3 regions of the Streptomyces sp. NPDC091280 genome follow, and region 2 is predicted to be linked to each of the others. Evidence: riboswitches for the same ligand, from Rfam matches in the RefSeq annotation. Region 2 holds a riboswitch; each other region holds the start of a gene.
The links. Region 2 has a riboswitch for cobalamin ahead of ACIQPR_RS29180 (prenyltransferase/squalene oxidase repeat-containing protein). Riboswitches for the same ligand answer to the same signal wherever they lie in the genome.
Positions count from the first base shown of each region.

Region 1: another riboswitch for cobalamin. It lies ahead of metE (5-methyltetrahydropteroyltriglutamate--homocysteine S-methyltransferase); the one in region 2 lies ahead of ACIQPR_RS29180 (prenyltransferase/squalene oxidase repeat-containing protein).
Region 3: another riboswitch for cobalamin. It lies ahead of ACIQPR_RS32485 (cobalamin biosynthesis protein); the one in region 2 lies ahead of ACIQPR_RS29180 (prenyltransferase/squalene oxidase repeat-containing protein).

Region 1 is NZ_JBIVUZ010000004.1:285,794-289,058, reverse strand. Features, by position in the region: gene meaB (methylmalonyl Co-A mutase-associated GTPase MeaB) at 1-804, shown strand, start outside; cobalamin riboswitch at 853-1,080, shown strand; gene metE (5-methyltetrahydropteroyltriglutamate--homocysteine S-methyltransferase) at 1,235-3,265, shown strand, end outside.
Region 2 is NZ_JBIVUZ010000010.1:151,473-154,737, reverse strand. Features, by position in the region: gene ACIQPR_RS29190 (CbiQ family ECF transporter T component) at 1-175, opposite strand, end outside; gene ACIQPR_RS29185 (SCO2322 family protein) at 168-791, opposite strand; gene ACIQPR_RS29180 (prenyltransferase/squalene oxidase repeat-containing protein) at 788-2,005, opposite strand; cobalamin riboswitch at 2,098-2,229, opposite strand; gene ACIQPR_RS29175 (PP2C family protein-serine/threonine phosphatase) at 2,328-3,265, opposite strand, start outside.
Region 3 is NZ_JBIVUZ010000011.1:395,800-399,064, forward strand. Features, by position in the region: gene ACIQPR_RS32480 (cobyric acid synthase) at 1-873, opposite strand, end outside; gene ACIQPR_RS32485 (cobalamin biosynthesis protein) at 870-1,811, opposite strand; cobalamin riboswitch at 1,944-2,086, opposite strand; gene ACIQPR_RS32490 (hypothetical protein) at 2,219-2,440, opposite strand; gene ACIQPR_RS32495 (anion permease) at 2,494-3,265, opposite strand, start outside.

The sequences.
Region 1 (3,265 bases), on a different contig from region 2:
GGCGTCGGCAAGTCGACGTTCATCGACGCCTTCGGCACGCTGCTCACCTCGCTCGGGTTCCGGGTCGCGGTCCTCGCCGTGGACCCGTCCTCGACCCGGACGGGCGGCTCGATCCTCGGCGACAAGACCCGCATGGAGCGGCTGGCCGTGGACCCGGCGGCCTTCGTCCGCCCCTCCCCCACCGCGGGCACGCTCGGCGGCGTCGCGAAGGCGACCCGGGAGTCGATCGTGGTCATGGAGGCGGCGGGCTACGACGTCGTCCTGGTCGAGACGGTGGGCGTCGGCCAGTCCGAGACGGCCGTGGCCAACATGGTCGACTCCTTCCTGCTGTTGACCCTGGCCCGCACGGGCGACCAGTTGCAGGGCATCAAGAAGGGCGTCCTGGAACTGGCGGACGTCATCGCCGTCAACAAGGCGGACGGCCCGCACGAGCGCGACGCGCGGGGCGCGGCACGGGAGTTGGCGGGCGCGCTGCGGCTGATGCACCCCGCCGACGCCGCCTGGACCCCACCGGTGCTGAGTTGCAGCGCCCGCGAGGGCACCGGCCTGGACACGGTGTGGGAGCGCCTGGAACAGCACCGGTCGCTGCTGGACTCCACGGGCCGGCTGGCCGCCAAACGCCGTGCGCAGCAGGTGGACTGGACGTGGACGATGGTCCGCGACGAGCTGCTGGGCAGGCTGCACGCCGATCCGGCGGTGCGGGCGCTGGCGCCGGATCTCGAACGCCGGGTGCGGGAAGGCGAGTTGACGGCGACCGTGGCGGCGGAGGAGATCCTGCGGGCCTTCGGATCCGGGTCCGGCTGAGCGGCCGGCCGACGGCCCGAAGATCGACGTATCCGCCCCGCACCCTCTAGGCTGGTGCACGCAGCTGGTTCGCCCCGTCCGCCAGGCGGGATGCGTCGTAAGAGGGAACCCGGTGGGAATCCGGGACTGCCCCGCAGCGGTGAGTGGGAACGACCGCCGTCATAAGCACTGGACCCGAACAGACCGGGCCTGGGAAGCGACGGCCAGTAGGTGTCCTCCGGTTTCCGGAGGGCGGGCCCGCGAGTCCGAAGACCTGCCCGTTGCCCGTACGCGACCTGTTCGCGCGCGGACATCCCGGTGACCTCGTGGGCGGGTCGGCGAACACACCGGACGGACGGTCACCCGACCGCCGCCGTCCGGTCCGTCATCCCTTCGCGCCCTCGTCCCGTCGTCCGGGATCTCAGGGATTCATCTCGCGAAGGAGATCTCCGTGACCACCAAGACCGCAGCCGCGGCAGCACGCGCCACCGTGTACGGCTACCCCCGCCAGGGCCCGGACCGGGAACTGAAGAAGGCGATCGAGGGCTACTGGAAGGGCCGCGTCGACGCCGACACCCTCCGGGCCACCGCCGCCGGACTGCGCCGCGCCACCTGGCGGCAGCTGGCCGAGGCCGGCCTCCACGAAGTGCCGACCGGCGACTTCTCGTACTACGACCATGTCCTGGACACCAGCGTCATGGTCGGCGCGATCCCCGCCCGCCTCCGTGCCGCCGTCGAACTCGACGCGCTGGACGGGTACTTCGCGATGGCGCGCGGCACGCAGGACGTGGCGCCGCTGGAGATGACGAAGTGGTTCGACACCAACTACCACTACCTGGTGCCCGAGTTGGGGCCGGACACGGTGTTCACCGCCGACTCCGGCAAGCAGGTCGGCGAGTTCCGTGAGGCGCTCGCGCTGGGGCTCACGGCCCGCCCGGTCCTCGTCGGCCCGGTCACCTATCTGCTGCTCGCCAAGCCCGCGCCCGACGCGCCCGCCGACTTCGAGCCGCTGACCCTGCTGGACCGGCTGCTGCCCGTGTACGCCGAGGTGCTGGCGGATCTGCGGGCGGCGGGCGCGGAGTGGGCGCAGCTCGACGAGCCCGCGCTCGTGCAGGACCGCACCCCGGCCGAACTGAACGCCGCCGAGCGCGCCTACCGCGACCTCGGCGCGCTCACCGACCGCCCGAAGCTGCTGGTCGCCTCCTACTTCGACCGGCTCGGCGACGCCTTGCCGGTCCTGGCGAAGGCTCCGGTGGAGGGGCTGGCGCTGGACTTCACCGGGGCCGGGGCCGCCAACCTGGACGCCCTGGCCGCGGTGGGCGGGCTGCCCGGGAAGCGGCTGGTCGCCGGAGTGGTCGACGGCCGCAACATCTGGGTCAACGACCTCACCAAGTCCCTTGCCGTACTGGGCACGTTGCTCGGTCTCGCCGACCGGGTCGACGTGGCCGCCTCCTGCTCCCTGCTGCACGTCCCGCTCGACGCCGCCGCCGAGCGGGACATCGAGCCGCAGCTCCTGCGCTGGCTTGCGTTCGCGCGGCAGAAGACGCGGGAGATCGTCACCCTCGCCCAGGGCCTGGCCCGGGGCACCGGCACGATCTCCGCCCAACTGGCCGCGAACCGCGCCGACCTGGCCTCCCGCGCGGGCTCCCCGATCACCCGGGACCCCGCCGTACGGGCCCGTGCCGCCGCCGTCACCGAGGCCGACGCCCGCCGCTCGCAGCCGTACGGCGAGCGGACCACCGCCCAGCGGGCGCGGCTCGGTCTGCCCCTGCTGCCGACCACCACGATCGGCTCCTTCCCGCAGACCGCCGAACTGCGCACCGCCCGCGCCGACTTGAGGGCGAACCGGATCGACACGGCCGGGTACGAGGAGCGCATCAGGGCGGAGATCGGCGAGGTGGTCTCCTTCCAGGAGAAGACCGGCCTCGACGTCCTGGTGCACGGCGAGCCCGAACGCAACGACATGGTCCAGTACTTCGCCGAGCAGCTCACCGGCTACCTCGCCACCCGGCACGGCTGGGTCCAGTCCTACGGCACCCGTTACGTCCGGCCGCCGATCCTGGCCGGTGACATCTCCCGCCCCGAGCCGATGACGGTCCGCTGGACGACGTACGCCCAGTCGCTCACCGCGCGCCCGGTCAAGGGCATGCTCACCGGGCCGGTCACCATGCTCGCCTGGTCCTTCGTGCGCGACGACCAGCCGCTCGGCGACACCGCCCGGCAGGTCGCCCTCGCCCTGCGCGACGAGGTGAACGACCTTGAGGCGGCCGGGACTTCGGTCATCCAGGTCGACGAACCGGCACTACGCGAGACCCTTCCGCTGCGGGCGGCGGACCGGGAGGCGTATCTCGCGTGGGCGACGGAGGCGTTCCGGCTGACCACCGCCGGGGTCCGGCCGGACACCCAGATCCACACCCACATGTGCTACGCCGAGTTCGGCGACATCGTGCGGGCCATCGACGACCTCGACGCCGACGTCATC
Region 2 (3,265 bases):
AGGAGCGGGACCAGGGGGCGGAGGTGCGGTGCGTCGCCACGACGTAGGCCGTGACCGTGATCAGGAGGGTGAGGAGGAGGGGGTTGGTGGTGCGGGTGGCGGCGGTGGCGAGCCCCAGGGACCAGGTCCACCAGGCGCCCGGGTGGATGGAGTCGGGCCCGCTCCGCTCACGCATGTCCGCGCCTGCGGGCCTGCCACACCGCCGCCGCGGCCAGCAGCGCGATGACCGCCGCGCTCGCCGTCAGACCCAGCGCGTGGTCCTCGTGGTGTGCCGGGGTGGTCTGTTCCCCGCAGCCCTGGTCCGGGTAGCCGTCGATCGCGCACAGCAGGGCGTTCGGGTCGTAGCGCAGCGGCTTCGCGACCGCCGCGAGCGCCTCTGCCGTCGTGGCGTCGGGGGAGACGGTGGCGCAGGCGGTACGGCGGGCGGGCGGGGTCTCCTCGGAGGGCGCGTCGGACGCCGTGCCGAAGTCGATGACGAGAGCGACGCGCTTCTTCCCGTCCACGGCCGGGGATTTGGCGCAGATCGACGTGAAGTCGACTGCCGGGCCCCGGGGTTGCCGCGCGTCGGCCGAGTCCTCGCTCACCGCGAAGCGGAAGCCCTGCACGTCCCCGTCGGCGGGACGGCTGGTGGCGGGGCCCTGGGTGGCGTACGTCCAGTGGGTGCCGGTGCGGTCCCAGAACGACCAGTAGCGGTAACCGGCCGCCTGGGCGGGGGAGTTGGCGGCGACGGCGAGCACGAGCGCGGTGAGCAGGAGGACGGGGACGCGGACGGGGGAGGGGCGGCGGGTCACTGCTGCCGCCCACGCCCGCGGCCACGGACGAACAGCACGGCACCGGCCGCGGCCACGACCAGGAGAGCGCCGCCGACCGCCCAAGCGACCTCCGAGGAACCATCGTTGCCGTCGGAGGCCGCCCTGACCTCCGGGCCGGTCGCGTTCAGCAGGGAGACGAGGTCCTGGCCGCCGAAGTCGTGGACGTCGGCGCCCTTCGCGGTGGTCGCCACGAACACGAGCTGCGCGTAGGCGGCCGGACCTCCCCGCGCGGCCCACGCCTTCGCGTGGGTCTCCAGCCAGCGCAGCGGCTTCGCGGCCTGGTCGTGCAGGCCGAGCGACGACAGCGCGACGACCGCGTCGGCCGTGTTGCCGTAGTCGGGCTGCGGCTCGGCGCCCGGGAGGGCCGTGGTGAGGTGGCCGTCCTTGGCCAGGGCCCGGGTGAGCCAGCGGGCGCCGTTGCGGCTCAGCGTCGTCCCGGAGGCGCCGGAGTCCGGCCGCGCGCAGTCCGCGGGGGCCCCGGCGTCGTCCCGCCGGCTCCCGGCGAGCGACTGGCCGGCCAGGCCGAGCACGGCGGCGGCCGTCGCGTCCGCGTTGGCGACCAGCCCGCCCTTCTTGTCCGGCTGGTAGGCGAAGGCGCCCGCGTCCGTACCGCCGTCGCAGGGCAGCGCCAGCTTCCGGAGAGCGTCGTAGGGGGACTTCCCGTCCTTCCGGACGTTCGGCACGGTCACTCCGGCGGCGCCGAGCGCGTCCATGACGACGCCGGTGGAGTTCGCGTCACTGGCACCGCCGGGGGAGTATCCCCAGCCGCCGTCCGGGTTCTCGACGGACTTCAGCCAGGCGACGGCCCTGGCCACCCGCGCGTCGTGGGAACCGGCCAGCGCCGCGAGGGCCTGTACGGCGGCGGCCGTGCTGTTCGTGTCGACCACGACCTTGGCGTCGCACGCCTTGCCGGGGTCGGCCCGGAACGCCGCGAAGGCCCCGTCGGCGCACTGCTGCCCGGCCAGCCACGCCACCGCGCTGTCGGCGGGCCGCACACCCACCGCGTCCTGCGCGAGCAGGGCCAGGGACTGACGCCACACGCCGTCGTAGGTGGGGTCGGAGGTGCCGTAGAGCCCGGCGGGTATCGCGACGGAGGGCGACGGGGACGGACCGGCGGCGGCGACGGGTGTCGCGGCGCTCACGGTGACGGTGATGCCGACGGCCAGGGCCGCGGCGCTGCGGCGGACGTTCATGATCGGCGGATGCCTTCCCCTACGGGGAGCAGGGCAGCACGGGAACACCCCCGGGCGGCTCGGCTCCGTATTCCTCGACGGCGCGTGCGAGCCGGTCACGTACCGTACGGGGCGGTCCGGCTCACCGGCCCCGGAGGGACGGATCACGGTTGCGGGTCAGCGCCGGAATTGCACCGGCTTTCCCCCGTACGGGTGTGATGACGACCCGGTCACTCTACGGGGAACCTGGGTGTCGGCTGTGGGGAGGGGGTGCCCGGCCGCGGTCGTGCGGTCACCAGGCCGGCCGGAGCCGGTCGACGGCCGGTCCGGTCCGGAACCGGTCTCAGACCCGGACCGGCGCCCCCGCCCCGACCCCCGTCGGCTGGCACAGGACCAGTGCCAGGTCGTCGGTGGGCGGTCCGCCGGTGTGGGCGAGCAGGCGTTCGTACAGGGCGTGCAGTGCCGCGTCCGGTGTCGGTTCGCTCAGCGCCGTCGCGCACTCGGTGAGCAGGGCGAACGGGGTGCCGTCGAGGGCGCGGGACTCGGTGAGGCCGTCCGTGTAGAGGAGGAGGCGGTCGCCGGGCTGGAGACGGACCCGGTACTGCTGCGGGTCCGGGCACAGTCCCAACGGCAGTGCCGGGACCCGGGGTTCGAGGAGTTCCAGGCGCTGCCCGGAGCGCAGGGGCGCCGGATGGCCGCAGTTGACGAGCCGCACCTCGCCGGGACCGAACTCGGCCAGCACCGCCGTGACGAAGTCCTCCGGACCGAGACCGGGCGCCAGCCGGGCGTCCAGCGCCTTCGCCAGGGTCGTCAAGTCCGGTGCCGTAGAGGCGAGTTCACGGAACCCGACGAGTGTGTCGGCGGCCGTCCGCAGCGCGTCGAGCCCGTGCCCGCGCGCGTCCCCGACCAGCACCCGCAGACCGTACGGCGTCACCGCGAGGTCGTACAGGTCGCCGCCGACGGAGGACTCGGGGTGCGCGCAGTGGTAGCGGGTGCTGACCTGGGTGCCGGAGAGGGTGCGGGAGACGGGCCGCAGGATCGCCTCCTGGGTGATCCGGGCCACCTCCCGCGCCTCCGCGAGCCGCGCCCGCAGCCGGCCGTGCCGCCGTGCCGCGTACACACCGCACGCGCAGCCGACCAGCAGCGCGCCCCAGCGGACGGCGAACCCGGCGTTCAGCTGCGCGTCCGAGCCGAGGCCCGCCGCCAGCGCGAGCAGCACCGTCCAGCAGCAGACCAGGAGGGTCCGGCGGGCGCCCAGGAAGGTGGCGGCCATCAGCGGGC
Region 3 (3,265 bases), on a different contig from region 2:
GAACCGCACGAGCACGCCCGGTTCGGCGGCCAGCGCGTCCACGTCGGTGAAGTTGGACATGAGGGGGATCGCGCAGACCGCGACCCGCAGCACGTCCGCGCCGACCGGCGGCGCGGTGCTGGACTCGCGGACGGTCCCGCGCAGCGAGATCCGGAGCCCGTCCTCCTCGTCGATCCCGAGCCCGTGCCGGAACGGCAGCACACCGTACGTACGCCGCCCGGTGAGACCGCGCAGCATCTCCAACCCCGGCTCCAGGAGCGAGACATCGCCCCGGAACTTGTTGACGAGGAACCCGGCGACGAGCGCCTGGTCCTCGGGGGAGAGCAGCGCGACGGTCCCGAAGAAGGAGGCGAAGACACCGCCGCGGTCGATGTCCCCGACGACCAGTACGGGGAGTCCGGCGTTCCGGGCGATCCCCATGTTGACGATGTCGGTCCGGCGCAGATTGATCTCGGCCGGACTGCCGGCCCCCTCACAGATCACCGCGTCATACGTGCCCCGCAACTCGGCCAGGCAGTCCAGCACGGTGCCGAGCAGCGCCTCCTGCCGGCCACCGTGGTAGCCGCGCGCGCTCATCTCGCCCACGGGCTTCCCCATGAGCACGACCTGACTGCTGCGGTCGCCGCCCGGCTTGAGGAGGACCGGGTTCATCTGCGCGGTCGGCTCGATCCGGCAGGCCTGCGCCTGCATGGCCTGCGCCCGGCCGATCTCGGCACCCTCGCGCGTCACGAACGAATTCAGCGACATGTTCTGCGCCTTGAACGGCGCGACCTTCACGCCCTGCCGCACCAGCCACCGGCAGATCCCGGCGGTGACGACGCTCTTCCCGGCGTCCGAGGTGGTGCCCGCGACCAACAGCCCGCCGCCGCTCATGACTTGGGTCCCTTCAGCAGCAGCCGCCCGGCGACACTGACCCCGAGCGCGAGCCAGCCGACGCGCCGGGACAGCCGTACGGCTCGGTCGATGTCCGCCACGGCGACGGCCCGGCCGGCGCCGTTGAGCACGGGCCGGTGCTCGACCCGGCCGCCGTAGGAGAGCGTGCCGCCCAGCCGTACGCCGAGGGCGCCCGCGAAGGAGGCCTCCACGGGACCGGCGTTGGGGCTCGGGTGCCGGCGGGCGTCGGTGCGCCAGGCGCGTACCGCTCCGCGCGGGTCGTCGCCCGCGAGCGTCGCGAGGACGGCGGTGAGGCGGGCGCCGGGCCAGCCGGCCACGTCGTCGAGACGGGCCGAAGCCCAGCCGTAGCGGCGGTACTTGGCCGACTTGTGCCCGACCATGGCGTCCAGGGTGTTCACGGCCCGGAAGCCGAGCAGACCCGGGACACCCGCGACACCGCCCCACACCAGGGCGCCCACCACCGCGTCGGAGGTGTTCTCGGCCACGGACTCGACTACGGCGCGGGCGATCCCGTCCGCGTCGAGGGCCTGCGGGTCGCGCCCGCACAGGTGCGGGAGCCGGGCGCGGGCGGCCTCGATGTCACCGGCCTCCAGCGCCCGGCCGACGATCCCGGCCTCGCGCGCGAGGGAGGTCCCGCCGACGACCGCCCAGGTGGCGGCGGCGGTGAGGGCGGCAGAGGCCGTACGGGACGGTCGTAGGGCCGAAGTGGCCACGGTGGCGAGGGAGACGGCGCCGCCCACGCACACGGCGGTGTGCAGGGCGCCCCAGCCTCGGTGGTCGCGCCACAGCAGCTGTTCCACGGCACCGGCGGCGCGGCCGAACGCGGCGACCGGATGACCGCGGCGGGGATCGCCGAGCAGATGGTCACCGAGGAGGCCGGCGGCGGCGCCGTACGCGAAGACGCGATCGGCACGCATCGGCTCAGCCGGTCGCTACGGTCGCCGAGTCGGACACTGGGGCGGTCGCTGGGGCGTTCGCTGAGCTGGTACGGGACCTCGAACGGCAGCCGAGCATGGCGATATGTCCTCACTCAGGGTGTCCACGCCCTGGTTCGACGAGACCGGCGGTGAGAGTTCCTGGCTCCCGGGGTTGTCTACCCCGGTGACAGTGGCGGGACCGCGCCGGATTCGCACCGGCTTCCTCTCCTGCCGCCGTACATGGCCCCGGCAGTCCACCACGGGGTTGGAAGGGGCGTCAACTTGCCGTTGACCTGCGGGGGAGGAGTGTGCTGAGGCCCACACGCGGGGCGTCGGAGGGGCCACGCGCACGTGGGGTGCGGGACGGTGTCCGTCCCGCACCCCACGTGGGTCCAACTGGCGGCCGGTCAGGCCACGATGATGTAGATCCCGTACGCCACCGCCGCCACGCAGGCCGCGAAGCAGGCGTACGCGCCGGTCAGGGCGAGGGTCGCGGAGTCGCCCTGGGCGGTGGCCCGTTCGCGGCGCGAGAGGGCGGTGATGCCGAGGGTGAAGACGGCCACGAGGGCCACGGTGACCACGAGGCTGACGCCGAAGACGGAGCCGAGGGCTGCCCAGTCGATGTCCATGCTGATTCGTTCCTTCTGGTTCCTGCTGGTTCCTGCCGACGGGGTTCGAGGACTCAGACCGCGGCGGCCGGCGGGGTGGCCGTGTCGGGCGCCGCGGAGGCGGGGGCGGGGCTCACGGGCGGCGAGGGGATCGTCGCGGTGAGGCCCTCGGAGAGGGCGACGGACGGGGGCGGGGTGACGGCGGCGATGGCCGCGGTGACCACACCGGCCGGCTCCTCGAACTCGTTGACGTTCGAGGCGTCGACCACCTGGCGGCGGGAGAGCAGCCAGATGCCGGCGCTGGAGGCGACCAGGAAGACGGCCACCAACGCGGTGCCCCAGTCGCCGAGGTCGGTCACGGACTCGGCGAGCGCGCCGACCAGCGCGGCGGCCGGCAGCGTCAGACCCCAGGCGACGAACATCCGGGTGGCGGTCGACCAGCGGACGACACCGCCCTTGCGGCCGAGGCCCGCGCCCATCACGGAGCCGGAGACGGCGTGCGTGGTGGAGAGCGAGAAGCCGATGTGCGAGGAGGCCAGGATGACCGCGGCGGCACTGGTCTGGGCGGCGAAGCCCTGCTGGGGCCGGAGGTCGGTCAGGCCCTTGCCCATCGTGCGGATGATGCGCCAGCCGCCGATGTAGGTGCCCATCGCGATGGCGAGGCCCGCGGAGAGGATGACCCAGGTGGGCGGGTCCGAGTCGGGGGCGATGGAACCGCCGGCGATCAGCGCGAGGGTGATGATGCCCATCGTCTTCTGCGCGTCGTTCGTGCCGTGGGCCAGTGAGACCAGGCCGGCCGAGGCGATCTGGCCGACGCGAAAGCCCTTGTCGGCGGCCTTGCCGTCC